2 regions of the Streptomyces sp. DT224 genome follow, and region 2 is predicted to be linked to the other one. Evidence: riboswitches for the same ligand, from Rfam matches in the RefSeq annotation. Region 2 holds a riboswitch; the other holds the start of a gene.
The links. A riboswitch is a leader RNA that binds a small molecule or an ion and turns the genes downstream of it on or off. The one in region 2 is predicted to bind cyclic di-AMP.

Region 1 (14,881 bases), on a different contig from region 2:
GGGACGAGCAGCGCCTGCGCCTGTACCGGGCCGGTCGCGACCACCTCCTGGCCCACGGCTACGAGCAGGTGTCGATGCGGATGTTCCGCCGCGCCGACGCCCCGCGCGCGGAGGGGCCCGACGACTACGCCTGCCAGACGGACGGCATGATCGGCCTGGGCTGCGGCGCCCGTTCCTACACCTCGCGGCTGCACTACTCCTTCGACTACGCGGTCGGGACGAGCGAGGTCCGGGGCATCATCGACACCTACACGGCCACCGGGGACTTCTCCCGCGCCGAGGTCGGGCGGTACACGGACGGGGACGAGGCACGACGCCGCCATCTCCTCCAGTCGGTGCTCCAGGCGCGGGGCATGCCCGTGGCCGAGTACCGCGAGCGGTTCGGCACCTCGCCGTACGAGGACTTCCCGGAGGAGCTGGCCCGGTTCGGGGCCCGGGGCTGGCTCGACGGCGGGGCCCCGGCCGAGGGACTGCTGCGGCTGTCGCCGGAGGGGCTGGCGTACTCCGACGCGCTGGGCCCGGAGCTCTTCTCCCCCACCGTGCGGGCCGCGATGGCCGCGTACGAGCTGAAGTGAGTCACCCGTGGACCTGACCATTCTCTACCGGGGCCCGCTCGCCTCCTGCGACTACGACTGCCCGTACTGCCCGTTCGCCAAGCGGCGCGACACCCCGGAGCAGCTGCGGGCCGACCGGGCGGCGCTCGAACGGTTCACCGCGTGGGCGGCGGCGCAGACCGGTGACCGGATCTCGGTGCTGTTCACACCGTGGGGCGAGGGCCTGGTGCGCTCCTGGTACCGCCGGGCGATCGTGGAGCTGGCGGGCCTCCCGCACGTGCGCCGGGTCGCGATCCAGACGAATCTGAGCGGCCGGACGCGGTGGCTGGCCGAGGCGCCGGAGGCGGCCCGCGAGCGGATCGCGCTGTGGTGCACGTACCACCCGGGGCAGACGCCGTACGAGCGTTTCCTCGGCCGGTGCGCGGAGCTGGAGGACCTCGGGGTCCGGTACAGCGTGGGCGTCGTGGGGTTCGACGCCCATCTCGGTGAGGCGCGGCGGCTGCGCGCGGCGCTCGCGGACGAGGTGTACCTCTGGGTCAACGCGGCGGAGGGGCACACCTACACGGACGAGGAGGCGGAGCGGTGGACGGCGATCGACCCGCTGTTCCCGTACAGCCGCCATCCGCACCGCTCGGCGGGGCTGCCCTGCCGGACCGGTGAGTCGGTGATCTCGGTGGACGGGGACGGCACGGTGCGCCGCTGCCACTTCGTCCGGGCGGAGCTGGGCAATCTGTACGACGGGAGCTATCGGCGGGCGCTGGGGCCGCGGGCCTGCCCGCTCGCCGTCTGCGACTGCCACATCGGATACGTCCACCTGGAGACGCTGCCGCTGTACGACGTCTTCGCGGGCGGGGTCCTGGAGCGGATCCCGGCGGCGCTGCCGCTGTCCCCGGTCGCCGCGACGCGGTCGCGGGGCGACTGAGGACAGCGGGGGCTGTTCAGAGCGGCAGCAGGTCCGGCCGCTTCGGCTCGACGTGGTCCCCGGAGGACTCGCCGCGCAGCCGCCGCCCGATCCACGGGACCAGGTACTCGCGCGCCCAGTGGATGTCGTCGCGACGGATCTCCAGCGTGCCGCGCGGGGGCTGTGGCGGCCACGGCTGGTCCGGGTCGGCCGGCACGTCGAGGCCGAGGACCTGGGCGGCGCGGAGCGCGACCCGGGTGTGCCCCTCGGGCGACAGGTGGAGCCGGTCGCCGTCCCAGGCGCGCCGGTCCTGCACGGAGCGCAGCGACCAGAGGTCGAGGACCGGGCAGTCGTAGCGGTCGGCGATGGCCCGGACGTGAGCGGTGTAGGTGGCGATCTTGCCGCGCAGATGGCGCAGCACGGGGACGCCACGGGTGTCGAAGCCGGTGGTGACCATGACGGTGCCGACCGACCGCGTGAGGTCGGCGACCGCCCGCTCGAAGCGTTCGGCCACGTCGTCCGGGTCGGTGCCCGGCCGGATGATGTCGTTGCCCCCGGCGCAGAAGCTCACCAGATCGGGGGCGAGTTCCTTGGCGCGGGGCACCTGCTCCTCGACTATCTGGTCGAGGAGGCGTCCTCGTACGGCGAGATTGGCGTACCGGAAGTTCCCGTGCGCGGAAGCGGGCGAGCCCTCGGGGCCCGTCGGTGTGCCGGGCTCGGGAAGCCGGTCCGCGAGGAGTACCGCGAGCCGGTCGGCCCAGCCGACGAATGTTCCGTCGGGGCCGGGGTCGCCGACTCCCTCGGTGAAGCTGTCGCCAATCGCCGCGTACGACCCGATGGCGCCCTGTCGGTCGATGACGCCCTGTTGGATGTTGCTCGAATCGTTTGCCACAAACGCATATCCTGCACCCCGGAATGTGACCTACGCGACCGTAATAAGGGGTTGACGGGGGGTGAGATAAACCACCCGGTCAGTTTTCGGTAAAGAGGGAATAAGCAGAGGGACGGAGTGCCGCGGCACTCCGTCCCTCTTTGCCGATCAGTGACCCGGATCACCGGGCCGGTACTGCCTGGATCAGACGTAGATCCCGTGCGACGCCAGGTAGGCGATCGGGTCGATGTCCGAGCCGTACTCCGGGCCTGTGCGGACCTCGAAGTGCAGGTGCGGGCCGGTGGCGTTGCCGGTGGAGCCGGAGAGGCCGACCTGCTGGCCCGCGGTCACGGTCTGGCCCGCCGAGACGGAGAGCGAGGACATGTGGCCGTACTGGGAGTAGTGGCCGTCGGCGTGCTTGATGACGACCTGGTTCCCGTAGGCGCCGCCCCAGCCCGCGGTGACGACGGTGCCGGAGGTGATCGCCTTCACGCTGGTGCCGGTGGAGACGGGGAAGTCGATCCCGGTGTGGCTGCCGCTGGACCAGTTGGCACCGGAGGCGCGGTAGGCGGTGGTGTGGTTGCCCGGGACCGGGTGGACGTAGCCGGAGGCGTTGTCCTGGGCGGCCGGGGCTTCGGTCTTCGCCTCGGTCTTCGTCTCCGCCTTGGGCGCCGCGGTCTTCGCCTCGGTCTTCTCCGCCGTCTTGGCGGGGGCCTCGGACGGCGTGGCGGCTGCGGCCTTGGCGCCGAGGGTCAGCTTCATGCCCGGGAAGATCAGGCTCGGGTTCTCGCCGACGACCTCGCGGTTGTCCTGGTACAGCTTCTGCCAGCCGCCCTTGAGGTGGTACTGGGCCGCGATCTTCGACAGGTAGTCGCCGGAGACCACGGAGTAGGTGGTGGTGCCGGTGCTCTTCACGGGCGTGGCCGGGGCGGTGTGCGCGGCGGCCGACTTCGAGGTGGCCGGGGCGGTCTGCTCCGCGGCGTGGGCACCGGTGGCGCCGAGCAGCGGAAGCGCGATGACGGCGCCGCCGGCGCTCGCGGCGACGACGCCGCGGGCGATGGTGCTGGACTTGGGACGGCGGTGCTTACCCGAGTTGGGCATGAAGAATTTCCTCTCCGGCGCCTGCGAGGTGAGCTGTCGGGTTCGGGCTGGAGATGCCCGGCCGCGCCTGGCGCGACTTCACCCCTAGCCGTCCGGTCGTCCCGGTCGGCGGCTTACCTGGTTCCCCCGCTCCTGCCACACGGTGAGTGGATGCGAATTCCGGACGGCGGCAGGATTGGGCGTTCCATCCGGATGGACATGGAACGTAAGCGAGCCGGGACGACGGAAACAAGCCACGGGTTCGGCACCGGATTCCGCTTCGGAATTGCGGTGCGGAATTCCGGTCACACTCCGTGGATTACGGATCTTGGCTTTCCGCGCGGCGCGGGGGCTACCCAGCCGGGGCGCCACCACACACCGTCACGGATATGATCCCGCTCACGAGCGGGTGATCATCTCCCGCGCAACCGGGGCGATTTGTCCATAACGCATCAATACGGACATGCCATGGCCATCATCCGCGGCGCAGCCGCACCACCCGCGCGTCCAGGTCGCCGCGCAGCCCCGTCCGCAGCCCGTGGTGCATCAGCACCGAACCGTGGTGCACCGCCCCCGTGTCCAGGCAGGTGTACGCCGCCTCCGGGTCGAGCCCGCGCAGCCGCAGCGCCGGCGGCTCCTCCCCGTACCGCTGCGCGTGGAGCCACGCCAGCACGACGGTGTCAGCGCCCCGCACGTACTGCACGGCGCTGAGCCCCGGGCCCGGCGCGCGCAGCCGGTACAGCTCGCCCAGCTGCACGACCGGGCGGATCTCCTTGTACAGCTCCACCCACCCGCGCGCCTCGTCCAGCTCGGCCGCGCTCCACTCGGTGAGGTCCCCGCCGATCCCCAGCACCCCGGCCATGGCGCTGACGAACCGGAAGCGCAGCGAGGAGCGGCGGCCGTTCAGCTGGACGTTCGGGCTGTCGGTGACCCAGGCCGCCATCACGCGCGCCGGGTGGAGATGCCCGAAGCCGTCCTGGATGGCGAGGCGGTCCAGCGGGTCGGTGTTGTCGGACGTCCAGACCTGGTCGGTACGGGAGAGGATGCCGAGGTCGATCCGGCCACCGCCGCCCGAGCAGGACTCGAAGGCGACGCCGGGGTGGGCGGCGCGCAGCCGGTCGATCAGCTCGTAGAGGGCCTCCACGTGCTCGGTCCACAGTCGCTGCGGGTAGTCGGCGCCCGGCCAGCCGGCGTCCGAGAAGCAGCGGTTGAAGTCCCATTTCACGTAGTCGACGGGCGTGCCCGAGAGCAGGGCATCCAGGCTCTCCCACAGATACGCCCGTACATCGGGGCGGGCCAGGTTGAGGACCAGCTGGTTGCGGAATTCGGTGCGCTCCCGGCCGGGGAAGTGCTGGACCCAGTCGGGGTGGGCGCGGTAAAGATCGCTGTCGGGGTTGACCATTTCCGGCTCGACCCAGATCCCGAACCGCATGCCGAGGCCGTGGACATGGCGGGCGAGCGGCCCGAGACCGTCGGGGAAGCGCTCCGGATTCGGCGTCCAGTCGCCGAGTCCGGCCCGGTCGCTCACCCGCTGCCCGAACCAGGCGTCGTCGACGACGAACAGCTCGACGCCCATCGCGGCGGCACGGCGGGCCAGCGCCCGCTGCTGGTCCTCCGCGATGTCGAAGCCGGTGGCCTCCCAGGAGTTGTAGAGCACCGGACGCGGCTCGAAGGCGTCGGGGACGACATGGGCGAGCTGCCACGCGTGCCAGGCCCGGCTCGCCCCGCCGAAACCGCCCTCGCTCCACAGCCCGGCGAAGACCGGGCTGGTGTACGACTCCCCCGGCGCGAGCCGCAGCAGCCCGGAGTCGTCGTGGCCGGCGCCGCCGGTGATCTGTACGAGCCCGTCCGGCAGCCGCTGTACGGCGATGCGCCAGGACCCGGACCAGCCGAGCGCGCAGCCGTAGACCTCCCCGGTCTCCTCGGTGGCGGCACCGTCCGCGTCCAGGGCGACCCAGGGCAGGCCCTGGTGGCCGGTGTGGCCGCGCCGGCTGGAGAGCAGGTGCTCCCCGTACGCGAGCTCCGTGCGCTCCAGCCGGGTCTCCGCCGCCCAGCGGCCGTGCAGCCGGCTGAGCCGCCAGCGGTCGCGGGCGGGCGGCGCCCAGGCCGCCGCGTCGGCGCGGAGCAGTTCGAGGGGCGGGCCGTCCGGTCCCGTGTGGGTCAGCGTGGTCCAGCGCTCGATGACGTCGGAGTCGTCCCGCATCCGGTAGTGCAGCGTGATCGCGAGGCGGTGCACCGGGTCGTCGAAGGACAGCCGCAGCTCGTCGCCGTCCACCGCGTCTCCGGCGAAGACCCACGCGGTCCCGCGCACCTCGTCGGTGCGCACCGACAGGGCGGGACGGACGAACCGGGGGCCGCCCTCGACCGGGTACTCCTCGCGGCCGTCGAGCGGGGACTCGAAGCCCCGGACGGGCGGCGCGGGTGCCGACGCCAGGGCCTGGGCGGCGGCCAGCGAGATGCGCGGGCCCCAGTGCAGGTGCAGCAGTTCGTGCCGTCCGGTGAGACGGAGGGCGTAGCTCCCGCTCGCCCCCGTCAGCAGCCAGATCCGGTCGCCCGTCTCGATCATCGCGCCCCCGTCCGCATGCCCACGGATTCACACAGGTCCGCACATCATCGACCGTCCTCAGTGGCGGGGCAACGGTGCCTGCCCGGAAATCCCGCGCCGCCGGCCGAGATGATTGTCCCAGGAACCGATGTCGTATCGTCGCGGTCGTGGACCCGTCGGCGACACGCGCCGGGGCAGAGCCTCCAGGAGTGACCGTGACGCAGCAGCTGCCGCAGACCCCGCCGACGGAGCCCGTGCTCACCGGCGTCCGCAACTTCCGCGACCTGGGCGGCCTCCCCACCACCGACGGCCGCCGGGTGAGGCACGGCCGTCTCTACCGCAGCGGCCACCTGGCGCACGCCACGGCCGAGGACGCGGCGTTCCTCGGCGGGCTCGGCCTGCACACGGTCTTCGACTTCCGCAACGCGGCGGACCACAAGCTGGACGGCCTGGACATCGAGCTGCCGGGCGTGCGGAACGTGAGCATCCCGCTCAGCGACCCGGCGGACGGGGCGCAGTTCTGGCGGATGGTGCGCGACGGCGACCTGGCGGACCTGCGCTCGATCCTGGCCGACGGCAAGGGGACCCGCCGCATGGTCGCCTCGTACCGCTCGATCATCCTGGAGCGCACCGCCGAGCACAGCCGGGTGCTGCACGCCCTGGCCGAGGACAGCGTGCCCGCGCTGATGCACTGCGCGGCCGGCAAGGACCGGGCCGGGCTGTCGATCGCGGTGACGCTGCTGGCGGTGGGCGTCGGGCGGGAGGCCATCGAGGCGGACTACCTCAAGTCGAACGACGCGCACCGCCGCTACCGCATCCGGCGCAGCGACACCTCGGCGGCCGGGATGTCCCCGGAGGTGCTGGAGCTGCTGAACCCGCTCTTCGGGGCCCAGCCCGACTACCTCGCCGCGGCCTTCGCCGCCATCGACGAGACCTGGGGCGGCACCGACCGCTATCTCGCCGACGGCCTGAAGCTCGCGCCCGCCACCCGGGAGCGGCTGCGCGAACGCCTCCTCGACGAGAGCTGAGCCGGCTCGGCCTACTGGTTGTGCATGCCGACCGCGAAGAGCAGGTACAGGAACGCGGCGATGACGTGTCCGGCCACGAGGTAGGCGAAGAGGCGGATGACGAGTCCGCGCGGCATCTTCTTCTCCTGGGTGTCGGCACCGGGACGCGGGGCCGGGGTGAGCGGGTCGTAGTGCTCTGAATCGGACATGACTGGCCTCTCTGACTGCCGGGGGTGCGGCGGCGGAAACGTCTCAGCCGCGGTGGACCGGGCCGCCGAGGCACAGGTCGGCGGCCGGGCTCTGCAGCAGGGTGTGGACGAAGAGCAGATCGGAGCCCTCGGGTTCGGCGGCCGCGATCCGGTGCGGGGTGAGTGAGTCGAAGTGCGCGCCGTCCCCGGGCGCGAGGTCGTGCACCGTCTCACCGAGCGTCACCCGGAGGCGGCCGGTCAGGACGTACAGCCACTCCTCGCCGGGGTGGACGCGGACCAGGTCGCCCTGGGCGCCGTACGGGACGCGGACGCGCAGCGCCTGCATGGCCCGGCCGGAGCCGCCGGCCTGCTGGTACGTCCAGCCGTCGGCGGCCGGGCCCTCGAATGGGCGGCCGCGGACGATCGCGTCACGTTCCGGGGGCATCTCGCCCAGGAGCTCGGAGACCGTCGTACCGTAGATCCTGGCCAGCTGGAGCAGCATCGGCAGCGAGGGCTGGCGTCGGCCCGTTTCGAGCCGGGAGAGGTGGGCGGGCGAGAGCCCGGCCCGCTGGGCCGCGGTCTCCAGGGTGAGACCACGGCCTCGGCGCAGATCGCGCAGGCGTGGCGCGACACCGGGCAGCTCGCCGGCCGCCAGGTCGTCCGGAGGGTTCATGCCTCCATTGGGCCAAAGTCTTTCCCCTGAGGCAAATTTCTTGCCTCAGGGGCAAAAACGCCTCAGCGGTTGGCGACGGCCTGCTTCACCAGGGTCCGTCCGAAGTCCCACATCAGACCCCCGCCACTGTGTGCGTCGTCCATGACGGCGGTGAACGCCTCCACGAACCGGTCGACGTCCGCGTCGTCGATGACCAGAGGCGGGATCAGCTTGATCACTTCCAGATGGTCGCCGGAGACCTGCGTCAGGATGCGGTGCTTCTGGAGCAGGGGCACGACGACCATCTGCGCGAAGAGGCCCTTGCGGGCCGCCTGGAGCATGGCCCACCGGCTGCGCAGCTTGAGCGAGGTGGGGCGGCCGAACTCGATGCCGATCATCAGCCCGCGCCCCCGCACCTCGTGCAGCAGCTCGTAGCGCCCGACGAGCGCGGACAGCCGCTCGCGGAGCAGGTCGCCGGTGCGGCGCGCGTGCGCGACGGTCTCCTCGTCCTCCATCACCGACAGCACCGCGAGCCCCGCCGCCATGGCCTGGGCGTTGGCGCCGAAGCTTGCGGAGTGGACGAGGACCCGGTCCATCGAGGAGTAGACGCGCTTGAAGATCCAGTCCTTGCCGAGCGTCGCCCCGACCGGGACGTAGCCGCCGGAGAGCGCCTTGGCGACGCAGACGAGGTCCGGTTCCACCCCTTCCTCGTGCTGGTACGCGTAGAAGTCGCCGGTCCTGCCGAGCCCGGTCTGCACCTCGTCGGCGATGAGGAGGGCCTTGTGCTTGTGCAGCAGCTCCTGGGCCTCGCGGAGGTATCCGGGCGGGGCCGCGAGCACCCCCTTGCCCTGGATCGGCTCCACCACCAGGGCGGCCACGTCGCCCCGCTTCAGCTCCCTGCTCAGCGCGGCGAGGTCGCCGAGCGGGATCGCGGTGTCGGGCAGCAGCGGGGCGAAGCCGTCCCGGAACCCGCCCTCGCCGTTGACCGAGAGGGAGCCGGTGGTCAGCCCGTGGAAGGCGTGGTCGCAGTACAGGACCCGGGGCCGGCCGGTGGCGTACCGGGCGAACTTGAGGGCCGTCTCGACGGCCTCGGTGCCGCTGTTGCCGAAGAACACCCGGTCCAGGTGCGGGCTGTGGCTCAGCAGCTTCTCGGCGAGCAGCCCGGGCAGCGGCTGGCAGTCGAACCGGGTCAGATCGGCGAGCGAGGCGTCGAGGACGTCGTGCAGCGCCTTGCGTACGACGGGGTGGTGGCGGCCCAGGCCCATGACACCGAATCCGGCGAGCATGTCCAGGTAGTCGTTGCCGTCCGCGTCCCAGAAGTGCGCGCCCTCGGCCCGTTCGTAGACCTTGTCGAAGCCGATGGTGTGCAGCATGCGCGGGAGCTGGTGGTTGAGGTGCCTGGTGTGCAGCTCGTAGCGTTCGGCGCCGCGCTCGGCGAGAAGCCGCGCCAGATCGAAGCCCTTGGGCTCGTCGTCCTTCATGCCCCGCTCTCCTTGTGCCTGTTGCCCGGGGCGGCGTGCCCCGTGCCGCCGGCCGCCTTCCGGGCGGCCGTGACGGCGCTGATCCGGCCGGCGATCTCGACCGGTGTGAGTCCGATGTCGGCCAGCACCTCGGACCGCTTGCCGTGCGCGAGGAACTGCTCGGGGATGCCGAAGGTGCGCAGCGGTACGTCGACCCCCGCGTCCCGGAGCGCCTGCCCGACGGCCGAACCGACGCCCCCGGCCCGGCTGTTGTCCTCGACCACCGCGACGAGCCGGTGCCCGGCGGCGAGCGGCGGCAGCGTCACGTCGACCGGTTTGACCCAGCGCGGGTCCACCACGGTGCAGCGGGTGCCGGCGCCCGACAGCAGTTCGGCGGTGCGCAGGCAGACGGAGGCCATCACGCCGACGGCGACGAGGAGCACATCGGCGTCCTCGTCGCGTCGCAGCACGTCCATCCCGCCGATCCGGCCGACCGCCTCGATCGCGTCCCCCACCGACTCCTTCGGGAACCGCACCAGGGTCGGCGCGTCGTCCACGGCGACCGCTTCGCGCAGTTCCTCGCGCAGCCGGTCCGCGTCGCGCGGGGCCGCGATGCGCAGCCCCGGCACGACCTGGAGCACGGACAGGTCCCACATCCCGTTGTGCGAGGCCCCGTCGGGCCCGGTGACGCCGGCCCGGTCCAGGACGAAGGTGACCCCGCACCGGTGCAGGGCGACGTCCATCAGGACCTGGTCGAACGCCCGGTTGAGGAAGGTGGCGTAGACGGCGACGACCGGGTGCAGCCCGCCCGTGGCGAGCCCGGCGGCACTGACCGCCGCGTGCTGCTCCGCGATGCCCACGTCCCAGACGCGGTCCGGGAACGCCTCGGCGAACTGCGTCAGCCCGACCGGGCCCGGCATCGCCGCGGTGAGCGCGACGACGTCCGGGCGCTCCGCCCCGATCGCCGCGATCTCGTCCGCGAACACGGAGGTCCAGGACGGACCGGCGGCGGGCACGAGCGGGGCGCAGGTCAGGGGGTCCATCGCGCCGACGGTGTGGAAGCGGTCGGCGTCGTCGCGCAGGGCGGGGGCGTAACCGCGCCCCTTCTCGGTGATGCAGTGGACGAGGACGGGGCCCCGGTAGCCCTTGGCGCGGTGCAGGGCGGCCTCGACGGCGGCGGTGTCGTGCCCGTCGACCGGGCCGATGTACTTCAGCCCCAGGTCCTCGAACATGCCCTGCGGGGCGACGAAGTCCTTGAAGCCCTTCTTGGCCCCGTGCAGCGACCCGTAGAGCGGCTGCCCGATGACGGGGGTGCGTTCCAGGAGGCCCTTGCCCCAGGACAGGAAGCGCTCGTAGCCGTCGGTGGTGCGCAGGGTGGCCAGGTGGCGGGCGAGGCCGCCGATCGTGGGGGCGTACGAGCGCTCGTTGTCGTTGACGACGACGATCAGCGGGCGGTCCTTGGCGGCGGCGATGTTGTTCAGCGCCTCCCAGGCCATGCCGCCGGTGAGGGCCCCGTCCCCGATGACGGCGACGACGTGGCTGCCGCGCCCGCGTACCTCGTCGGCCTTGGCGAGGCCGTCGGCCCAGCCGAGGACGGTGGAGGCGTGCGAGTTCTCGATGACGTCGTGCTCGGACTCCTCGCGGGACGGGTAGCCGGAGAGCCCGCCCTTGCCGCGCAGCTTGGAGAAGTCCTGGCGTCCGGTGAGCAGTTTGTGCACGTAGCTCTGGTGGCCGGTGTCCCACAGGATGCGGTCGACGGGCGAGTCGAAGACCCGGTGCAGGGCGATGGTCAGCTCCACCACCCCGAGGTTGGGGCCCAGATGGCCCCCGGTCCTGGCCACGGCCTGCACCAGGAAGGTGCGGATCTCCTCGGCGAGTCCGCCGAGTTGTGACGCGTTCAGTGCCTTCAGATCGTGCGGCCCCCGGATGCTCTGCAGCAGCGTCATGCCCGGGCCCCCTCTCTGTGGTCCTGTTCCTGCTCACGGTGATGGCCGGGCTCCGCGCGGGAGCCCGGCCGGGTGTCGCGGCTCAGCCGTTGCCGCTGACGGTCTCGCGCATGGCGCGCAGGGACTCCTTCAGGGAGCCCATGGTGGCGAGGACTGCGGTGGGTTCGTAGCCGCAGTGCGCCATGCAGTTGGCGCAGCGCGGGTCCTTGCCCCGGCCGTACTTGTCCCAGTCGGTCTCCTCGATGAGCTGCCGGTACGTCGGCACGTAGCCGTCGCTCATCAGGTAGCAGGGCCGCTGCCAGCCGAACAGGGAGTAGTTGGGGATGGCCCAGGCGGTGCACGGGAAGTCGGCCTTGCCCTCCAGGAAGTCCAGGAAGAGCGGCGAGTGGTTGAGCCGCCACCGGCTCCGGTTGCCGCCGGCGAAGGACTTCTTGAACAGCTCGCGGGTCTGCTCGACGCCCAGGAAGTGCTCCTGGTCGGGCGCCTTCTCGTACGCGTAGGCGGGCGAGATCATCATCTCGTCCACCTTGAGGTCGTCGTTGAGGAAGTTGAGCACCTCGATGATGGTCTGCGGGGTGTCGGTGTTGAAGAAGGTGGAGTTGGTGGTGACCCGGAAGCCGCGCCGCTTGGCCTCCTTGATCGCCGCCACCGCCTCGTCGAACACCCCTTCCTTGGCAACCGATTCGTCGTGCCGCTCCCGCAGCCCGTCGATGTGCACGGCGAACGCGAAGTAGGGCGAGGGAGTGAACTTCTCGATCTTCTTGCGCAGCAGCATCGCGTTGGTGCAGAGGAAGACGTACTTCCTCTTTGCCACCAACTGGCGCACGATCTCATCGATCTGAGGGTGCATCAGGGGTTCGCCGCCGGCGATGGAGACCATCGGGGCGCCCGATTCGAGCACGGCTCCGACGGCCTGGGCCACCGGCATGCGCTGCTTGAGGACTCCGGCCGGGTGCTGGATCTTCCCGCAGCCCTCGCAGGCGAGGTTGCAGGCGTACAGCGGCTCCAGCTCGACAATCAGCGGAAACTTGTCCCGCTTGCGGAGCTTTTGTTCAATGAGGTACGTCGCAACCTTGATGGACTGGCGAAGCGGCATGGCCATCTAGCTCACCTCCTGGGGAGCAGCAAAGATCGGTGCCATTCATAGAAAGCCGGCAGGACTGCACGGAGAACACGGAAAGCCGATATTCCACCGCGGAACGTGCCGATGCGGACGAGCTCATGCTCCGGAGCGTCGACGACCACCCGTACGGCGGCAACCGGGCGTGGCCCGGACCGAAGGGCGGTGCGCAGGGTCGCGGCGGACTCCATGTCCACCGCGATCGCCCCGGTGGCCCGCAGTTCGGCCCGCTCATGTCCCCGGACGACATGGTCGGACCCGGTCAGCGGGCCGGTGTGTACGGTGCGCCCCGGTACGGCCCTGGCCAGCGCTTCGGCCAGCAGGTCCGCTCCGGTGCACGGGACGGGGTCCCCGGCGGCCCGGGTCTCCTCGGCCACCACCAGGTCGCCCGGGTGCATCCCGGGCGCCAGGCCGGCGCAGAACCCCGAGGCGATGACGGCGGTGTCCGCCGCCCCGCCGTCCCGCCCGAGCGCGCGCGCCACGGCGGTCTCGGCCGCCCTGGGGCCCATGCCGGTGCGGAGCACGGTGACCCGCTCCGGGGCGTCCACCGTCCTCCCCCTGCCGGTGCGCAGGGCGAGCTGTTCGATGCCGAGCGCGCAGGCGATCAGCAGCGGGGCGGCCGGCCCGGACTCCCCCATCAAGCCCCCTCGCGCGTCGGCGTGCGGCCCGCGAACGGGTCGCCGTGCACGTACCGCCCGAGCGCGGTGAGCGGGAAGACCTGCCGGTAGAGGTGGTAGTTGATGGAGAAGTCCCAGGGGAAACCGGTGCCCGTGAAGTAGGGCTCGTCCCAGGAGCCGTCGGCCTGCTGGGTCTCGGTCAGCCAGGCGATGCCCCGGGTCACGGCGACGGTGTCCCGCCGCCCCGCGGCGAGCAGCGCGAGGAGTGCCCAGGCGGTCTGGGAGGCGGTGGAAGCCCCCTGGCCGATCCACTTCTCCTCGGTGTAGGAGCGCAGGTCCTCGCCCCAGCCGCCGTCGTCGTTCTGGACGGACTCCAGCCACTCGACCGCGCGCCGGATCGCCGGGTGCGACGGGGGCAGCCCGGCCGCGGTCAGCGCGGGGACCACCGACCCCGTCCCGTACACGTAGTTGACACCCCAGCGCCCGAACCAGCCGCCGCCCGCGTCCTGTTCGGACAGCAGCCATTCGATGCCGCGCCGGGTGACGGGGTGCGCGGCGTGGCCCTCGACGGCCAGCATCTCCACCACGTGCCCGGTGACGTCGGCGGACGGAGGGTCGATGACCTCGCCGAAGTCACAGAAGGGCAGCCGGTTGGGGAACGGGCTGGTGTTGTCCGCGTCGAACGCGCCCCAGGCGCCGTTACGGGACTGCATGCCGACGTTCCAGCGCACCCCGCGCTCGATCGCGGCGTCCACCCGGGCCTGGTCGGGGTGGCGGACCCGGCGCAGGGCGAGGACCACCTCCGCGGTGTCGTCGATGTCGGGGTAGTTGTCGTTGTGGAACTCGAACGCCCAGCCACTGGGCTCCAGTCCGGGCCGGCGCACCGCCCAGTCGCCCGGCCGGACGACCTCCTCCGCGAGCATCCAGTCCGCCGCCCTCACGAGCGCCGGGTGGTCGGGGGCGACCCCGGCGTCGGCGAGCGCGATGGTGGCCAGGCAGGTGTCCCAGACCGGGGACTGGCACGCCTCGATCATGCGGGTGCCGTCCTCGCGCCACACCGCGAAGCGGTCGAGCGATTCGAGACCCGCCCGCATCACCGGGTGTTCGAGGTCGTAACCGAGGAGGTGCAGCGCGATGACCGAGTAGACGGCGGGCGGCTGGATGCCGCCCCAGCAGCCGTCGTTCTCCTGGCGTTCGATGATCCAGCGGGCGGCGGCGTTCATCGCGACCCGTCGCAGGCGGCGCGGTGCGAACCGGTGGTAGACGTGCAGCGCCTTGTCGAGCCGCTGGAAGAGCCCGTCCCAACTCCGCGCCGGCGCGGGGCGCTTGGGCGGATTCGGGTTCTCCGGGTCGGTGTGCAGCTCGTCCAGGGCGAAGGGGGCGGGCCGCACCGGCCGCTTCGCCGACACGATGGTGAGCGGCACGATGGTCTGGCGGGCCCAGCATCCGAAGTCGTAGATGTTGAGCGGGACCCACTTCGGGAAGAACATCAGCTCCGGAGGGAGCTCCGGCAGGTCGTCCCACTTCCACCAGCCGAAGAGGGCCAGCCAGATCCGGGTGAAGACCCGGCTCGCGGCGATGCCACCCTGCTCCCTGACCCAGCCGGCGGCCCGGGCCATGTGCGGGTCCTCGGGCCGGTCGCCGGCCAGCCGCAGTGCGACGTACGCCTCGATGGTGGTGGAGAGGTCCGCGGGGCCGCCGTGGAAGGTCGCCCACGTCCCGTCGCCGAGCTGTTCGCCGCGGATGAACCCGGCGGCGGCCCGGACCGTGGCGGGGTCCTGGATGCCGAGGAACTGACGGAGCAGAAGGTCCTCGGCGTCCATCGTGACGTTGGTGGCGAGGTCGCCCTTCCACCAGCCCTGCTCGTCCTGCCTGCCGAGGAGATGCTCCACCGAGCGCTCCGCGGCCCGCCGCGCGGCGGCCTGTACACCGTCCGCGGC
Region 2 (14,881 bases):
AGTCCATCAAGGTGACGTCGCACTGGCTCAGTTGGGACTGCGCCGGAAGCACCGCCAGAGGCGGCGTGTTCGATCTCGAGAAGAAGACCAATCTGACTTATCTCGACCCGGTGTCCGTGCTCGGCGACGGCTACGTCGCATGGCGCAACGGAGACGACGTGAAGATCACTGACGTGCGGGGAAAGACGCCCGTACCGGTGCACACGTACGTGATGGCCGGCGACGGTGAGCGGGAACAGAAGTACGCCATCGACACCGGAACCGGACGTATCGCGTATCAGCGGCAGGCCGACGGAGACATCACGGTCGCCGATCTGGGGGTCCCTGCCTCGCCGCTGGCCCGTATCGACTCCGACGTACCGGCATCGGCGGCGCTGCGGGGCGGGGTCCCGTCCTGGACGGCGCGCTGGTGGTTGTCGAAGCCTGCCGCTTCCTGGCAGCTGACGCTGACGAATCAGGCCACGGGTGCCATCGTGCGCACCCTGTCGGGCGGCGAGGCGCGCGGCCTGATCACGGCCGCCTGGGACGCGAAGACCGCCTCCGGCGCGTACGCCCCCAACGGCTCCTACACCTGGACCCTCACCGCCGTCCCCGCTGACGGGAACGGCGCCGCCCTCACCACGTCCGGCACCCTCAAGCTGACCGGCGGGGCGGCGGTGGCGCGGGACTTCGTCAAGAAGGACGGGTTCGGGGACCTGCTCGCGTTCACCCCGGCCGGCCAGGCCGACTGGCGGGCCGGGACCGGCACCGGGACCGGGCGGGTCGAGGACAAGGTGTCGGCCACCGGCTGGACGGGCGGCAACACCGTGACCGCCGCCGTGCCGTTCGAGGACATCAGCGGCGACCGGTGCAACGACGTGCTGGTCCGTACGCAGGAGGGCGAGCTGCGCGCGTACACGCCCGCCTGTGGGGCCGCGCTCAAACCCGGCACGCCGTACAAGAAGATCGGCACCGGCTGGAACATGTTCGACGCCCTGACCTCGCCCGGCGACATGTCGGGCGACGGGCGAGCCGACCTGCTCGGCCGGACGCCCACGGGCGACCTGTACTTCTACAAGAGCAAGGGCAACGGCCTGTTCGAGCCCCGGGTGAAGATCGGCTACGGCTGGCAGCAGTACCTCCTGGCCGGCATGGGCGACATGGACGGTGACGGCAAGGGCGACCTGGTGGCCCGCGACCGCTCGGGCAACGTGTGGCGCTATCCGGCCACCGGCAAGGGCACACTCGGCACCCGCACCAAGATCGGGTACGGCTGGACCATGTACGACACGATGGTCGGCTCCGGCGACCTGAACGGCGACGGCGTCGCGGACCTGCTGGCCCGCGACACGTCCGGGGTGCTGTGGAGCTACCGCGGCGACGGCAAGGGCGCGCTGGCGGCGCGTACCAAGGTCGGCGGCAGCTGGCAGATGTACACCCGTCTCTTCTGATGACTCACTCGACATCCGGGTATTCCGGAAAGGAACTTCTCTTGACCGTGTTCATACGCGGGCGCGCCGCGCTCGTGGGCGCCGTGGCCGGGGCGACCGTGCTCACCACGGCCGCCGTACCGGCGAGCGCCGCCGACCCCGCCCCGGCCACTGTGGCGACGACCGGGGTGTACGGCCTCGACTTCGCGGGTGGACGGCTGGTGACGGCGGAGCGGAGCCCCTCCGGCGACCGGATGGTGTACGACCGCCGGGTGTCCGCCGATGGCATGACCGTGGGGGCGCGCGAGAGCCGTGTCTTCGCCGGGACGTACGCCAACGGCGCGCACCTGGGGACGGTGCCCTGCGACAACGGCGGCTGCGTCGAGCTGGTCGCGTCCGGTCACGGTGACGTCGGCACGGTGTTCGTCGACGGCGACGACGCCGGTACCGAGTCGGTGAAGTTCTGGGCTCCCGGAAACTCGTACCACGGGGGTGACGTCAAGTACCCCGTGGCCACTGCCGACATCGTGGACCTGACCGGGCGGGCCTACGTCGTCAACGGCGGGTCCCCCGTCAAGCAGCGGGCGGGCATGTACCCGAGCTACACCTCGACCGCCGATCCGATCGTCCGCACCCCGGGCGCGGCATCCGTCTGGGGCACCACGCTCTGGGCGGCGACCACCGCCACCGGGGCGCTCGCCGCGACCGACCTGGGGACGAAGAAGGCCGTGGAGACGGCGGCCACCGGCGCTCCCTGCGTGATCAAGGAGGTGCGCGCGGTCGGCCGCTTCGTCTACTGGAACTGCGGGACGAGCGCTGCGGCCGGCGTGTACGACCGTACGGCGAAGAAGTCGTTCACCGTGCCGTCCGGGCCCGCCCTCGTCGGCGACGGCTACCTCGTCCGGCACGACCGGACGGCGGGCAAGCTGCTGCTCACCGACTTCCACACGGGCAAGGCGGCCGCCCCGCGCGCGGTCGCGGACCTCCCCGCCGGGAAGACCGCCGACCAGCGGCGGCTGACCTGGGCGGTGGACAAGTTCGGCGGCGACATCGTGTATCTCGACGCCGCGCAGACCCTGCACATCGTGCCCAGCGGGGTGCCCGCGCAGCCTCTCGCGAAGATCGCGTCCGACCTGGGCGGCGCCTACATGGACGTCAAGGGCGTCGACGGGCTGGAGAGCTGGAACAGCACCTGGCAGTTCAACAAGCCCGTCTCCTGGACGTACACCGTCAAGGACTGGACGGGCCGTACGGTGCGCACCCTCAAGGGCGACTCCGGCACCGAGGCCGACGTCGCCTGGGACGGCCGTACGGCCGCGGGCGACTACGCGGGCAACGGCAAGCACACCTGGACGCTGAAGGCGACGGCCGAGGACGGCTCGGGGACGTACTCCACCAGCGGGAGCCTGTCCGTGACCGGCGGCCGGCCGGGCTTCCACGACCAGGGCCAGTACAGCAGCGGCGACCTCGTCACGCTCAACGCCTACGGGGACCTGACCCTTCAGTTCGGCCAGACCTCCGGTGTCTTCAGCGGCAAGAAGTCCGGGACCGGCTGGCCGGCCGGCACCGTCGCCGTGCCCTTCGCGGACACCGGCGGCGACCGCTGCTCCGAGCTGCTGGTCCGGATGCCCGGCGGGGAACTGCGCCGGTACGACGGCAGCTGCGGCACCTCCGGCTACCGGCCGGCCGGCAAGCACACCGTGATCGGCGGCGGCTGGCAGCAGTACGACGTGCTGACGTCGCCCGGCGACCTGAACGGCGACGGGCGGGCCGACCTCGTGGCCCGTCAGAAGTCCACCGGGGACCTCTACTTCTACGCGGGCACGGCCGCCGGGAAGTTCCTCCCGAAGACCCGGATCAACACCGACTGGCGGACGTACGCCCAGATCACCGGCGTCGGCGACATCACCGGCGACGGCATCCCGGATCTGCTGGGCCACGACCGCAACGGCGGACTCTGGCGCTACAACGGCCTGGGCAACGGCCGCTTCGCCGCGCGCGTGAAGGTGTTCACCGACTGGGGCCGCTCGTACAACACCATGGTCGGCATCGGCGACCTGAACGGCGACGGCCGGAACGACATCGTCGTCCGCGACTCGGCGGGCAAGCTGTTCCGGAACAACGGCAACGGCAAGGGCTCGTTCGGATCCCGTACGCAGATCGCCACCGGCTGGCAGACGTACAAGGGCATCTTCTGAGGCTCTGAGCCCGCCCCGGTCCCGATGACGGGGCCGCGCAGCCGATACCCGATCGGTTGCGCGGCCGGGGCGGGCTATGCTCGGGGGTGATGTGCCGAGGGCCGTTAGCTCAATTGGTCAGAGCAGCGGACTTTTAATCCGTTGGTTGTGGGTTCGAGTCCCACACGGCCTACCTCGTTGCCCCGGGTCCGCGCGTGCGCGGCCCGGGGCTCTGTCGTGTCCGAGGGCGGGCGGTGCTGTGTGCCGTCGTCCGGGCCGGAGCCGGCAGGGGCCGACGCCCGAGGGTGTGTCAGACCAGGAGCTTCGTCTTAGCCCGCTGGTACTCCTCCTCGGTGATCGCACCCTTGTCCTTGAGGTCGGCGAGCCTCGACAGGTCCTCCACGTGGCTGCCCTTGTGGCTGCCGTCCTCCGTACCCGCCGCGTCCCTGATGTACGCCTTGAAGGCGGCGTCACGCTCCCTCGCCTCCTGGACGTCGCGCTTGCCCATGGACTTGCCGCGGGCGATCACGTAGATCAGCACGCCCACATAGGGCAGTACCAGCGCGAGGATCAGCCAGCCGGCCTTGCCCCAGCCGCTCAGGTCGTGGCTGCGAAAGATGTCCATGATGACCCGGAAGAGCAGGAAGAGCCACATGATCCAGAGGAAGAACCAGAGCATCGTCCAGAACAGGTTGAGCAGGGGATAGTCGTCCATCGTCCACTCCCGGGTCCGCGTCGGACTGGCTGAATCTGAAAACAGTCATATCACCACATTCACCCCATTGCTCGTCGATGTGGGGCGCGGGGCGGGGAGGCGAGGGGGCCGGGGCGTGCGGGCCGTGGTCATGGGGGCCCCGAACATGACGTAGAGTTGGGTTCACCGACGCGGGGTGGAGCAGCTCGGTAGCTCGCTGGGCTCATAACCCAGAGGTCGCAGGTTCAAATCCTGTCCCCGCTACTGAAGGATCAGGCCCGGCACGCAGGCAGCGTGCCGGGCCTGATGCGTTTCGGCGGGGTTCCGAACGAGCGCACCCGCTTCGCCCCATCGGCGGCCGAGGATTCGCCCGGCGACCGCGCGGGCGCGAGGCTGGAGGCGGTGCGCGGTACCGTCCGCGGCCGTGGCTGCACCGGGCAGGAGACCGCAGGTGGGGAAGTGGGAACGACGGTGGCGCGGGCCCGACGGCGCGGTGAGCCGCCGGTTCGTCCGGGTGCTGCCGGTGGCGATGATCGTCATCGGGGTGGTGTTCGACCTCTTCACGCCGCCCTCCTACACGGCCGTCCCGATGTTCGCGGCCGCCCCGCTGACCGCCGCGCCCTTCTTCGGTATGGGCACCACGATCCGGATCGGGATCGCCTCGGTGCTCGCCGTCGCCGGAATCCGGCTCTGCACCGGTGATCTGGTCGAGGTGGTCTCGTTCATCGAGATGGTCACCGTGCTCACGGTCGCCGTGCAGGCGTGCGTGATCAACCGGGTCGTGCGGCGCGGCAGCGACCAGTTGGCGTCCGCCCGGATCATCGCCGAGACGGCCATGCGGGCCGTGCTGCCCGCGCCGCCCGAGCGGATCGGCGGACTCCAGGTGGCCGCGCGGTACGAGGCGGCACAGGCGGACGAGTTCGTCGGGGGAGACCTCTTCGCGGCCGCTGACACTCCGTACGGCGTACGGCTGGTGCTGGGCGACGTGCGCGGGAAGGGGCTGGAGGCGGTCGGCGCGGTGGCGGTGGTGATCGGGGCGTTCCGGGAGGCGGCGGAGCAGGAGAAGTCGCTGGAGGGCGTGGCGCAGCGGCTGGAGCGCGCGCTGGCACGCGAGTCGACCCGGGGTGGCGGGTTCGACGAGTTCGAGGAGTTCGTCACCGCTGTCCTGGCGGAGATCCCGCCGGGCGGCCAGGTGGCGCGGATCGTGAACCGGGGCCACCCCGACCCGCTGCTGCTGCACGGGGACGGGGCGGTGGAGGCGCTGACTCCCTCGGAGCCCGCGCTTCCGCTGGGCCTGGGCCTGGGGGTGCGGCCGGACCGCGCGGAGGGCTGGGAGCTGCCGCCCGGCGGGACGCTGCTGTTCTACACGGACGGCCTGTCGGAGGCGCGGAACGCCGACGGTGTCTTCTACGACCCGGCGGAGCGGCTGCGCGGGCGCCTCTTCCCCGGTCCCGAGGAGCTGTTGTCCGCGCTGACCGACGACGTACGACTGCATACGGGGGGCGAGTCGACCGACGACATGGCGCTGCTCGCGGTGGCCCGGCCGGCGAAGGGGCAGCCGGACCGCCGCAGGACGGTGAAGATCGTCAAGCGGGGTGCCACGCTGGGTGACTGAGGAGCGTCGCTCCGCATAACATTTGACGCAACGTCAGAAAACGCGTAGTGGCCGGGTGGCGATCAACTCGCCCGGTTCCACCCGGTTGTGTCCCGTAAAGTCCAGGCCATGGGCGTGAACGATCAGTGGGAACAGCTTGGAATCGGACCCGTCTGTCTATTAACGTTCGATAACGCAGCGCGGTTGTCCCAGCCGTCGTCAGGGACGGCGCCGCGCGCGTGCGCCGAATTCCGCAAGGGAACCGGGGAACCACCTACATGGGGTGAATCGGGCATCTTCGTCTTCACAAGAGGCGGAGGGACCCGTAGGAGACCTTCCTGCTCCGAACCCGTCAGCTAACCCGGTAGGCGAGAAGGAAGGAAAGGAGTGCGCCCGCGTGGCGTCCAACAAGCCTGCCCCCGAATCACCTTCCCGGTTCGTGCCCGAATACGGTGCCGACTCCGCGTCCGTCCCCGGCGCCGCGTACATTCCGGAACAGGGAAGCGACTACGCGGCCGATCGGGGCGACGGCTTCGGCACCGGTGCCGGTTTCGGCAGCGGCTTCCGCGCCGACGACGCCGACTCCGAGCGGACCTGGGAGGAATGGAACCCCACCGAGGAGTCCGTCCGTCCCGTCCGCGGCAAGCACCGCGTCGCCAAGCAGCGCAATGGTCTGGCCCGTAGCTCCACCGTCCTCGGCGTCGGTGTCATCGCGGCCGTCGGCGCGGGCGGCATGGCCACCGCACAGAGCAAACCGCCGGTCTCCATCTCTCTTCCCGATTCCATCGCGGACAATCTCCCCGACGCCAAGTCCCTTCCCGGCGTGGGTGCGTTGTTCTCCGGCGAGAGCGAGGCGGAAACCCCCGCGACCGCCACCGCCGCCGCACCGCTGACCACCGCCGGCATCACCACCGCCGAGGCCGAGCAGGGCACCACGGACGCCGGCGAGGCGCTGCGCGCCCGCATCCTCCAGCAGGCCGAACAGCAGCAGGGCGCCGCCGACGCCGAGGCGAAGGCGGCCGAGGAGAAGGCCGCTGCCGAGAAGGCGGCCGCCGAGGCGAAGAAGCAGCAGGACGAGGCCGAGGCCAAGGCCGCCGCGGAGAAGAAGAGGGAGGCGGAGGAGGCGAAGAAGAAGGCCGAGGCCCTGCGCCTGGCCAAGCTCGCCGCCGGCTACGCCATTCCCACCTCCTCGTACACGATCACCTCGACGTTCGGCGAGGCCGGTTCGATGTGGTCCTCCGGCTACCACACGGGCCTCGACTTCGCGGCCCCGACCGGTACCCCGATCAAGGCCATTCACACCGGCACCGTCAAGTCGGCCGGCTGGTCCGGCGCCTACGGCTACCGCACGGTGCTGGAGCTGGAGGACGGTACCGAGCTGTGGTTCTGCCACCAGTCCTCGATCGGCGTCACGGTCGGCCAGAAGGTCACCACCGGCGACACGATCGGCCGCGTAGGCGCGACCGGAAATGTGACCGGCCCGCACCTCCACCTGGAGGTCCACACCCCGGACGGCACCGGCATCGACCCGATGGCCTGGCTGCGCGCCCGCGGTCTGACCGTCTGAGGTCCGTTTCCCCCGAAGACCCGGCCCTTCCCGGTAGGCGGCCGTCCGAACCCCGGCAGCCCTGACGCACACCCCCCGACGTCAGGGCTGCCGGTTCGCGTGGCCGCGGCCTGACGGATGTATGCGGCACGGAATAGCGGGGTGTGCGCAAACCGTTCTCCCCCTTATGACTTCACTGCGCAATCTCGGCCCGTCCGGCCTCCAGGTCTTCCCGCTCTGCCTCGGTGGAAACGTCTTCGGCTGGACCGCGGACGAGGAGCGGTCCTTCGCCGTCCTCGACGCGTACACGGCGGCCGGCGGCAACTTCGTGGACACGGCCGACGCCTACTCGCACTGGGTTCCCGGCAACGAGGGCGGAGAGTCGGAGACGGTCATCGGCAAGTGGCTCGCGTCGCGCGGCAACCGGTCCGACGTCGTGGTGGCCACCAAAGTCGGCGCCCTCCCCGGCTACAAGGGCCTTTCGGCGCCCACGATCAAGTCGGCCGCCGAGGAGTCGCTGCGCCGGCTCGGCACGGACCACATCGATCTGTACTACACGCACTTCGACGACGAGACCGTCCCGGTCGAGGAGATCATCACCGCCCTCGACGAGCTGGTGAAGGAGGGCAAGGTCCGCGAGATCGCCGCCTCCAACATCAGCCCGGCCCGGCTGCGTGCCTCCCTCGAATTCTCCGAACGCGAGGGACTGGCCCGCTATGTGGCGCTCCAGCCGCACTACAACCTCGTCTCGCGGGACACCTACGAGGGCGATCTCCAGGACACCGCCGCCGACGCCGGGCTCGCGGCCGTCCCGTATTACGCGCTGGCCGCCGGCTTCCTCACCGGCAAGTACCGCCCGGGGACGACCGTGGACAGCGCCCGCGCCGGGAGGGCGGCCGGCCACCTGGAGTCGGAGCGCGGCCGGCGGGTGCTCGCCGCGCTCGACACGGTGGCGCGGGACCGGGACGCCGAGATCGCGACGGTGGCCCTGGCCTGGCTCGCCTCCCGCCCGACGGTCGCCGCGCCGATCGCCTCCGCCCGGACGGTCGACCAACTGCCCGCGCTGCTGGCGGTCGCCGGTCTCCAGCTGACGGACGAGGAACTGTCGACGCTGACGGCGGCCTCGGCCTAGGCTCGTTCGCCTGCGCGGAGGTCACCGGCCTGTGTACGGATCGGGCCGGTGACCTCCGGTGCAGGGCGGTGCGGTGCGGGGCTGCTGGTCGTAGGGCTGTGCCGGGTACGGGGACGGGCCGATGTACGAGTTCGGGGCGCCGTTGTACGGGGGCGGGCCGCCGTACGCGTACGGCGTGGTGCCCGCGTACGGCCGGCCGGGCGGCCAGGCGGCCGTGTAGCCGGGCGGCCGGCGGTGGGTGGCCCGGGCCGCGTACGCGAGGGCTGGGCCGGCGATCTCACGGCGCTGCCACAGGTGGTGCAGCAGCTCCAGCTCGCGCGCGGCGAAGTCCGGGTCCGCCCTGCCCCGGCCGGCCTGCCGCCGCAGGGAGGCGAGGGACGTCGCGAACGCCTCGTACTCGGCGACCGCACGCGCCGCCGCCCTGCCGCGCTCCTTCGCCTCCTTGGCGCGGACCGTCGCGTACGCCGGGTGGTACGGATGGCCGGAGACGCTCGCCGCGTACCGCCGGCGCGCCGCGTTCCTGGCGAGGGCACGGGCCCGCATGGAGGCGAGGGCGCGGGGCTCGTCGGGCGTGAGCCAGCCGGCTTCGGCGTACGCGGGGAGCTCGACGGCCAGGGAGCGCAGCTCCTTGCGGCGGGCCCGGACCACCTGCCAGGTCACCAGGCCGAAGACCGGGACCATGAACGCCCCGTACACGATGTAGAAGCCGTACCGGCCGAAGGTCGCCGAGCCGTTCCACAGGGCGTGCATGCCCATGGCGAGGACCAGGCCGAGCAGCGGGACGGCGATGAGCCGCACCCGGCGGCCGGGTGCGGTGCTCGCGGCGATCCCGAGACCGATGCCGGTCAGGACGGTGAAGAGCGGGTGGGCGAAGGGGGTCATGACGGCCCGGACCAGGAACGTCACCACGGTCACCGCCGCGAAGCCGGAGTCCGTCTGCTGGTCCTCACCGAAGGCGTTGCCCAGGTAGAGGATGTTCTCGGTGAAGGCGAACCCCGTCGCCGTGAAGCCGGCGGCGACGACGCCGTCCACGATCCCGGTGAACTCCCGCCTGCGGAAGAGGAAGAGCAGCAGGACGGCCGCCGCCTTGGCACTCTCCTCGACCACCGGTGCGATGACCGTGGCGCCGAGGGTGTCCGCGTTCCCCGGATCACTGTCGGCTATCCACCGGACCGCGAACGAGTTGGCGAGGATGGCGACCAGGGCCGCCGCGCACGCGCCCCACGCGAAGGCGAACAGCAGATTCCGCCACGGTGCCGGGTCGACCCGGTCCAGCCAGCGGAAGGCGGTCATCAGCACGGGGACCGGCAGGACGGCCAGGCCCAGGCCGACGAGGAATCCCTCGGTGCCGGTCTGGTCGCGGACCAGGGCGAGGATCACCACCCCGCAGAGCGCGAGCAGCGTGGAGACGGCGACCGCTCGGAACGTCCGATTCCGCCAGAGCAGGCCGACGCGGCGCGGGCGGTAGCGCCACTGGCCACGCGCCGGCACGGCGGCCAGGATCTCGCCGACCCGCTGCTCCTGGAGCACCGGGACGGCCGGCTGATCCCGCTCTTGTCGCTGAACAGACCCGTCGGACACCCCTCGACCCTAACGAGCGGGTCCGACAACGGCCATGGTGTCCGCCCGGCTCAGACGCGTGCGAAGAGCAGGTCGTGCACCACGTGGCCCTTCCCCAGGCCCTGGCCCTCGAACCGGGTCCGCGGGCGGAAGGCGGGGCGCGGGGCGTAGCCGCCGTCGGCCACCGTGTTCTCGAAGCGGGGATGCGCGGTCAGCACGTCGAGCATCTGCTCGGCGTACGGCTCCCAGTCGGTCGCGCAGTGCACGATCGCGCCGGGCTTCAGCGGCCCCGCCACCAGGTCCAGGAACTCCGGCTGGATCAGCCGGCGCTTGTGGTGGCGGGACTTGGGCCACGGGTCGGGGAAGTAGACCCGCAGCCCGTCCAGCGACTCCGGCTCCAGCATCTCGCGCAGCAGGATGATCGCGTCACCGTTGGCGACCCGGATGTTGGTCGAGCCGTTCCGGTCGGCGAGACCGAGCAGGTTGCCCTGACCGGGCGTATGCACGTCGACGGCGAGGATGCCGGTGCCCGGGTCGTCGGCCGCCATCTGCGCGGTGGCCTCACCCATGCCGAAGCCGATCTCCAGCACCACCGGGAGCCCGCCGAACAGGGCGGGCAGGTCGAGGACGCTCAACCCGTCGATGTCCAGGCCCCACTTGGGCCATAGCCGTTCCAGGGCGTTCTGCTGGCCGGGCGTGACCCGGCTGCGGCGCGGCTGGAAGCTGCGGATGCGGCGCTCGTGGTGCGAGCCGGCCGGGTCGGCCGCGGGGCCGCCGGGGAAGCGGGGCTGCTGACGCATCCGGCGCGCGCGTTCCAGGGACGCGGCCCGCACGTCGTCCGGGATTCCGGCGGTGGTGGGCACGGTGCCGTCGGGCGCTGCGGACGCGGCGCCGTCCGCCTCGGCGGGGTCGCCGGGCGTCGGGCGGGAGGGGTTCATCGGCTCAGACACAATGCCCTGATTCTACGGGGCCGGGCGTCCGGGGGCGTCCGGTGCCGACAGGCACGGGGTCACCCCGCCGCCGCGCGCTCCGGCGGCTTCCAGCCGGCCGCCCGGGCCCGGAGCAGGGCGCGGCGGGCCACCTCGCGGCCGATGGGCAGCGAGGCGGTGGCGGCGGGCGACGGGGCGTTCAGCACGTGCACCGTGTGCGGGGCCTCGCGGATCAGGAAGTCGTCCACCAGTGTGCCGTCGCGGAGCACGGCCTGGGCGCGGACCCCGGCCGGCGCGGGGCGCAGGTCCTCCTCCGTGACCTCGGGCAGGAGGCGGCGGACCGCCTCCGTGAACGCGCGCTTCGAGAGGGAGCGGTGCACCTCACCGGCCCCGTACCGCCAGTGCCTTCGGGCCATGCGCCACGAGCCCGGCCAGCTGAGCGTGTCCATCAGCTCGCGGGGCCGGACGACGGGCCGGCCGTAGCCCTCGCGGGCGGTGGCGGGCACCGCGTTGGGACCGACGTGGACGGAGCCGTCGAAGCCCCGGGTCAGGTGGACGCCGAGGAACGGGAACGTCGGGTCGGGCACCGGATAGACGAGCCCGCGCACCAGCTCGGGCCGCGCCAGCTCGAAGTACTCCCCCCGGAACGGCACGATCCGCATCCCCGGGTCGTCGCCTGCCAGCCGGGCGATCCGGTCGCAGTGCAGCCCCGCGCAGTTCACCAGCACCCTGGCCCGGACCACGAGACCGTCGGCCGTGCGCACGGCCACGCCCCAGGGGCGGCGGTCGATCGCCGCGACCTCGGCGCCGAAGCGGATCACGCCGCCCGCGCCGCGTACCTCGTCGGCGAGGCGCCCGGCGACCGCCCGGAAGTCGCATACGCCCGTCGTGCCGACCCGGATCGCGGCGAGGCCCCGCACCTTCGGCTCGTACTCGGCGATCTGCGCGGGCCCCAGCTCGCGCACCGGCAGACCGTGCTCGCGGCCGCGCTGGACCAGGGCGTGCAGCCGGGGCAGCTCGGCGCGGTCCGTGGCGACGATCAGCTTGCCGGTCACCGCGTGGGCGATGGAGTGGTCCCGGCAGAAGTCGGTCATCTCGGCGCTGCCGCGCAGCGCGTACCGTGCCTTGAGCGAGCCCGGCGGGTAGTAGATCCCGCTGTGGATCACCCCGCTGTTGCGCCCCGTCTGGTGGCGCCCCGGGCCCCTCTCCTTCTCCAGCACGGTCACGCGGGTGCCCGGCGCGGTGCGCGTGAGCGCGTACGCGGCCGACAGGCCGACGATCCCGCCGCCGATCACCAGCACATCGCAGTCGTACGCCGCGTGCGTCATCATCACGCCACCTCCCACCCCGATAGTGCACCGACCCACTGACAACGCACCCGAACCCGTGCGGCCAGCGTGGCGCTTCCCGGGAATCGCGACCGCTATGCCGGGGCGACCAGAAGAGGGCGGGCGCGCTCGCGCAGCTCCACGACGCGCGGCTCGTCCCCGTACGGCTCCAGGCGGTGCAGCAGGTCGCGCACGTACTCCGTGGTCCGCGCCGACGAGATGCGGCCCGCCACCTCCACGGCCCGGGTGCCCGCCGCGCAGGCGGCGTCCAGATTGCCCGACTCCAGCTCGGCGACGGCCGACACGACGAGCCGCAGCCCGTGCGAGCGGACGAATTCCTCGGTGGGCCGGGACAGCGCCTGCTCGGTGAAGCGCCGGACCTGTCGGGGCGCCTTCAGGTCGAGGTGGCACTCGGCGGCGTCGGCCGCGAATCTGTCGTACGAGTAGAAGCCCAGCCACGCCGGGTCGGCGTCGCCCTCCCGAGAGCGTTCGAGCCAGCTCTCGGACGCCTTGAGCGCGGCCCCCGCGGCCGGTGCGTCGTTCGCCTTCGCGTGCGCGCGGGCCTCGACCAGGCGGAAGAAGCTCATCGTGCGGGAGGTCGCGAGGCCCCGGTTGCGCTCGACGGCGGCCTGCGCGAGGTCGACGCCTTCGTCGGCGAAGCCGCGGTAGGTCGCCTGGAGCGACATCGACGCCAGGACATAGCCGCCGAGCGGCACGTCGGCCGCCGCCCGCGCGAGGCGCAGTGCCTGGATGTAATAGCGCTGGGCCGCCTCCTGCTGGCCGGTGTCGAAGGCCATCCAGCCGGCGAGCCGGGTCAGCTCGGCCGCCGCGCCGAACAGCGCACGGCCGACCTCGTCGCTGTACGAGCCGAGCAGGAGCGGGGCCGCGTCCACGCGTAAACACTCCGGGACCATCGAGGAGCGCCAGTCGCCGCCGCCGTATTTGGAGTCCCAACGGCGCGCGTCCTGGGCGGCCTCGCGCAGTTTGGAGACGTCGCTGTGGCCGACGCGCAGCGAGGAGGCGTCGGCTCCGGATTCGGGGCCGGGCTGTGCGGGGATGAGCAGGCTGTGGCCGGTGGCCGTGCCGGTCGCCTGGGCGGGCGACGCGGGGGTGCCCGGCTGTACGGGCGCTCCGGTGGGGCCGTGCGCCCCCGGTGCGCCGTGTGCGCCGGGTGGTTGCCCCCCGATGGTGGCCGATGTCCGTGCGACCGACGGGTCGGCGGGGGATATCAGCCAGCGGGACGCGGGTGTGGCGTACGCGCTCACCGAGAACGAGCCCGCGAGCGACTGCCATATCCCGCCGCTGCCCGCGCGCCGCCCGGCCAGATCCAGCCGGTACAGATCCGTCGCCGACCGGACGGCCGCGTCCACGTCGCGCGGGAATGCCAGCCCGACCTCCGGCGCCGGATCGGCGTCGGCGAGACCGATCTCGTGCAGCGGAACGGGCCGGCCCAGCTTGGCGCCGATCGCCGCGGCGATGAGATGGGGCGCGGCGCCCTGGGGCACCATGCCCTTGGAGACCCACCGGGCGACGGACGTCTTGTCGTAGCGGAGGGTCAGTCCGCGTTGCGCCCCGAGGTCGTTGACCCGCCGCGCGAGCCCGGCGTTGCTGATTCCCGCGAGGGCGAGAACGGTGCCGAGCTTCTCGTTCGGTCCTCGTTGCTCCCTGGACATGGCCACCCCTCGACACACAGACGGCAGCCGCGTCACCGTCTCGGCGCGCGGCATTCGTACCGTGTTCTCCCCAGGGACGAACCCTGTCACTCCGCCCGCACACGCATGTGGCCGTGCCCCGGGGAATATGCCGCCCTGCAGAGAACATCAGTACACCCAGCGTAGTTCGTCGCATCCCTACCGTTAAGGGCCGGACGTCCGTATGGCGGGATTGTTGTCCGTCCCGGCCACTCGCGGATTGCCGTGGGACGGGAAGTGGCGTGAGGGGTGGATGAGGTTGTGGAGGCGAACGCGCGGCGGAGGAAGGGAGAAGGAAGAGCGGGGGAATGACGGGGGTGCGGGGGAGGAGGAGTGGAGATCGCCGGGGCGGGGTGCGGGTCGGCCGGTGAGGGTGTGCGATTCCGCTTCGCCGCAGCCGTGTACGGGCTTCGTCCCGCCGCTTCCGCCGCCCGCCGACCAGCGCGGACCGGCGCGCGGGGCGTACGCGACAGCCGGCGTACCGGTCGGGTCCGGCCGGGTCGGTCGGGGTCCGCCGAGGGCTCGGTGCGTGCACCCCGGTGTGTGGCCGTGCGCCCGCATGTGCGCTCTGGCCCGGCCCGGGAGGCGGCGCTTGCATGGGTGCTGCGTGGATCGGCCCGCTGCGTTGGAAGCAGGGGGCTGGGGGATATCGCCGCCTCATTCCCCGCAGGCGGTGGACCGGTCCGGGGGGCGAGGCCCGCCCCCCGGACCGTGTGTTCCGCAGGGGCGGGCCGACGGTGCGGCAGGGGCGGGGCCTTGCGGATGCGCTGACCGGGGCGACGTCGATGGAATGCGGTTAAACGCATATGAATCGGTCAACG

Region 1: another riboswitch for cyclic di-AMP. It lies ahead of ACLQ2N_RS33180 (M23 family metallopeptidase); the one in region 2 lies ahead of ACLQ2N_RS33760 (M23 family metallopeptidase).

Annotation. Positions count from the first base shown of each region.
Region 1 is NZ_JBNCLI010000017.1:203-15,083, reverse strand. It holds gene ACLQ2N_RS33195 (STM4012 family radical SAM protein) at 1-575, shown strand, start outside; gene ACLQ2N_RS33190 (STM4011 family radical SAM protein) at 583-1,476, shown strand; gene ACLQ2N_RS33185 (SGNH/GDSL hydrolase family protein) at 1,493-2,347, opposite strand; gene ACLQ2N_RS33180 (M23 family metallopeptidase) at 2,531-3,427, opposite strand; cyclic di-AMP (ydaO/yuaA leader) riboswitch at 3,431-3,586, opposite strand; gene ACLQ2N_RS33175 (alpha-galactosidase) at 3,882-5,972, opposite strand; gene ACLQ2N_RS33170 (tyrosine-protein phosphatase) at 6,167-6,979, shown strand; gene ACLQ2N_RS33165 (DUF6126 family protein) at 6,991-7,167, opposite strand; gene ACLQ2N_RS33160 (helix-turn-helix domain-containing protein) at 7,211-7,819, opposite strand; gene ACLQ2N_RS33155 (aspartate aminotransferase family protein) at 7,882-9,279, opposite strand; gene dxs (1-deoxy-D-xylulose-5-phosphate synthase) at 9,276-11,204, opposite strand; gene hpnH (adenosyl-hopene transferase HpnH) at 11,287-12,306, opposite strand; gene ACLQ2N_RS33140 (1-hydroxy-2-methyl-2-butenyl 4-diphosphate reductase) at 12,312-12,962, opposite strand; gene shc (squalene--hopene cyclase) at 12,962-14,881, opposite strand, start outside.
Region 2 is NZ_JBNCLI010000018.1:15,408-30,288, reverse strand. It holds gene ACLQ2N_RS33790 (FG-GAP-like repeat-containing protein) at 1-1,430, shown strand, start outside; gene ACLQ2N_RS33785 (FG-GAP-like repeat-containing protein) at 1,478-3,607, shown strand; tRNA gene ACLQ2N_RS33780 (tRNA-Lys) at 3,706-3,779, shown strand; gene ACLQ2N_RS33775 (SHOCT domain-containing protein) at 3,897-4,301, opposite strand; tRNA gene ACLQ2N_RS33770 (tRNA-Met) at 4,471-4,544, shown strand; gene ACLQ2N_RS33765 (PP2C family protein-serine/threonine phosphatase) at 4,732-5,895, shown strand; cyclic di-AMP (ydaO/yuaA leader) riboswitch at 6,107-6,260, shown strand; gene ACLQ2N_RS33760 (M23 family metallopeptidase) at 6,272-7,441, shown strand; gene ACLQ2N_RS33755 (aldo/keto reductase) at 7,608-8,552, shown strand; gene ACLQ2N_RS33750 (PrsW family glutamic-type intramembrane protease) at 8,574-10,133, opposite strand; gene trmB (tRNA (guanosine(46)-N7)-methyltransferase TrmB) at 10,184-11,050, opposite strand; gene lhgO (L-2-hydroxyglutarate oxidase) at 11,122-12,372, opposite strand; gene ACLQ2N_RS33735 (sporulation protein) at 12,465-14,042, opposite strand.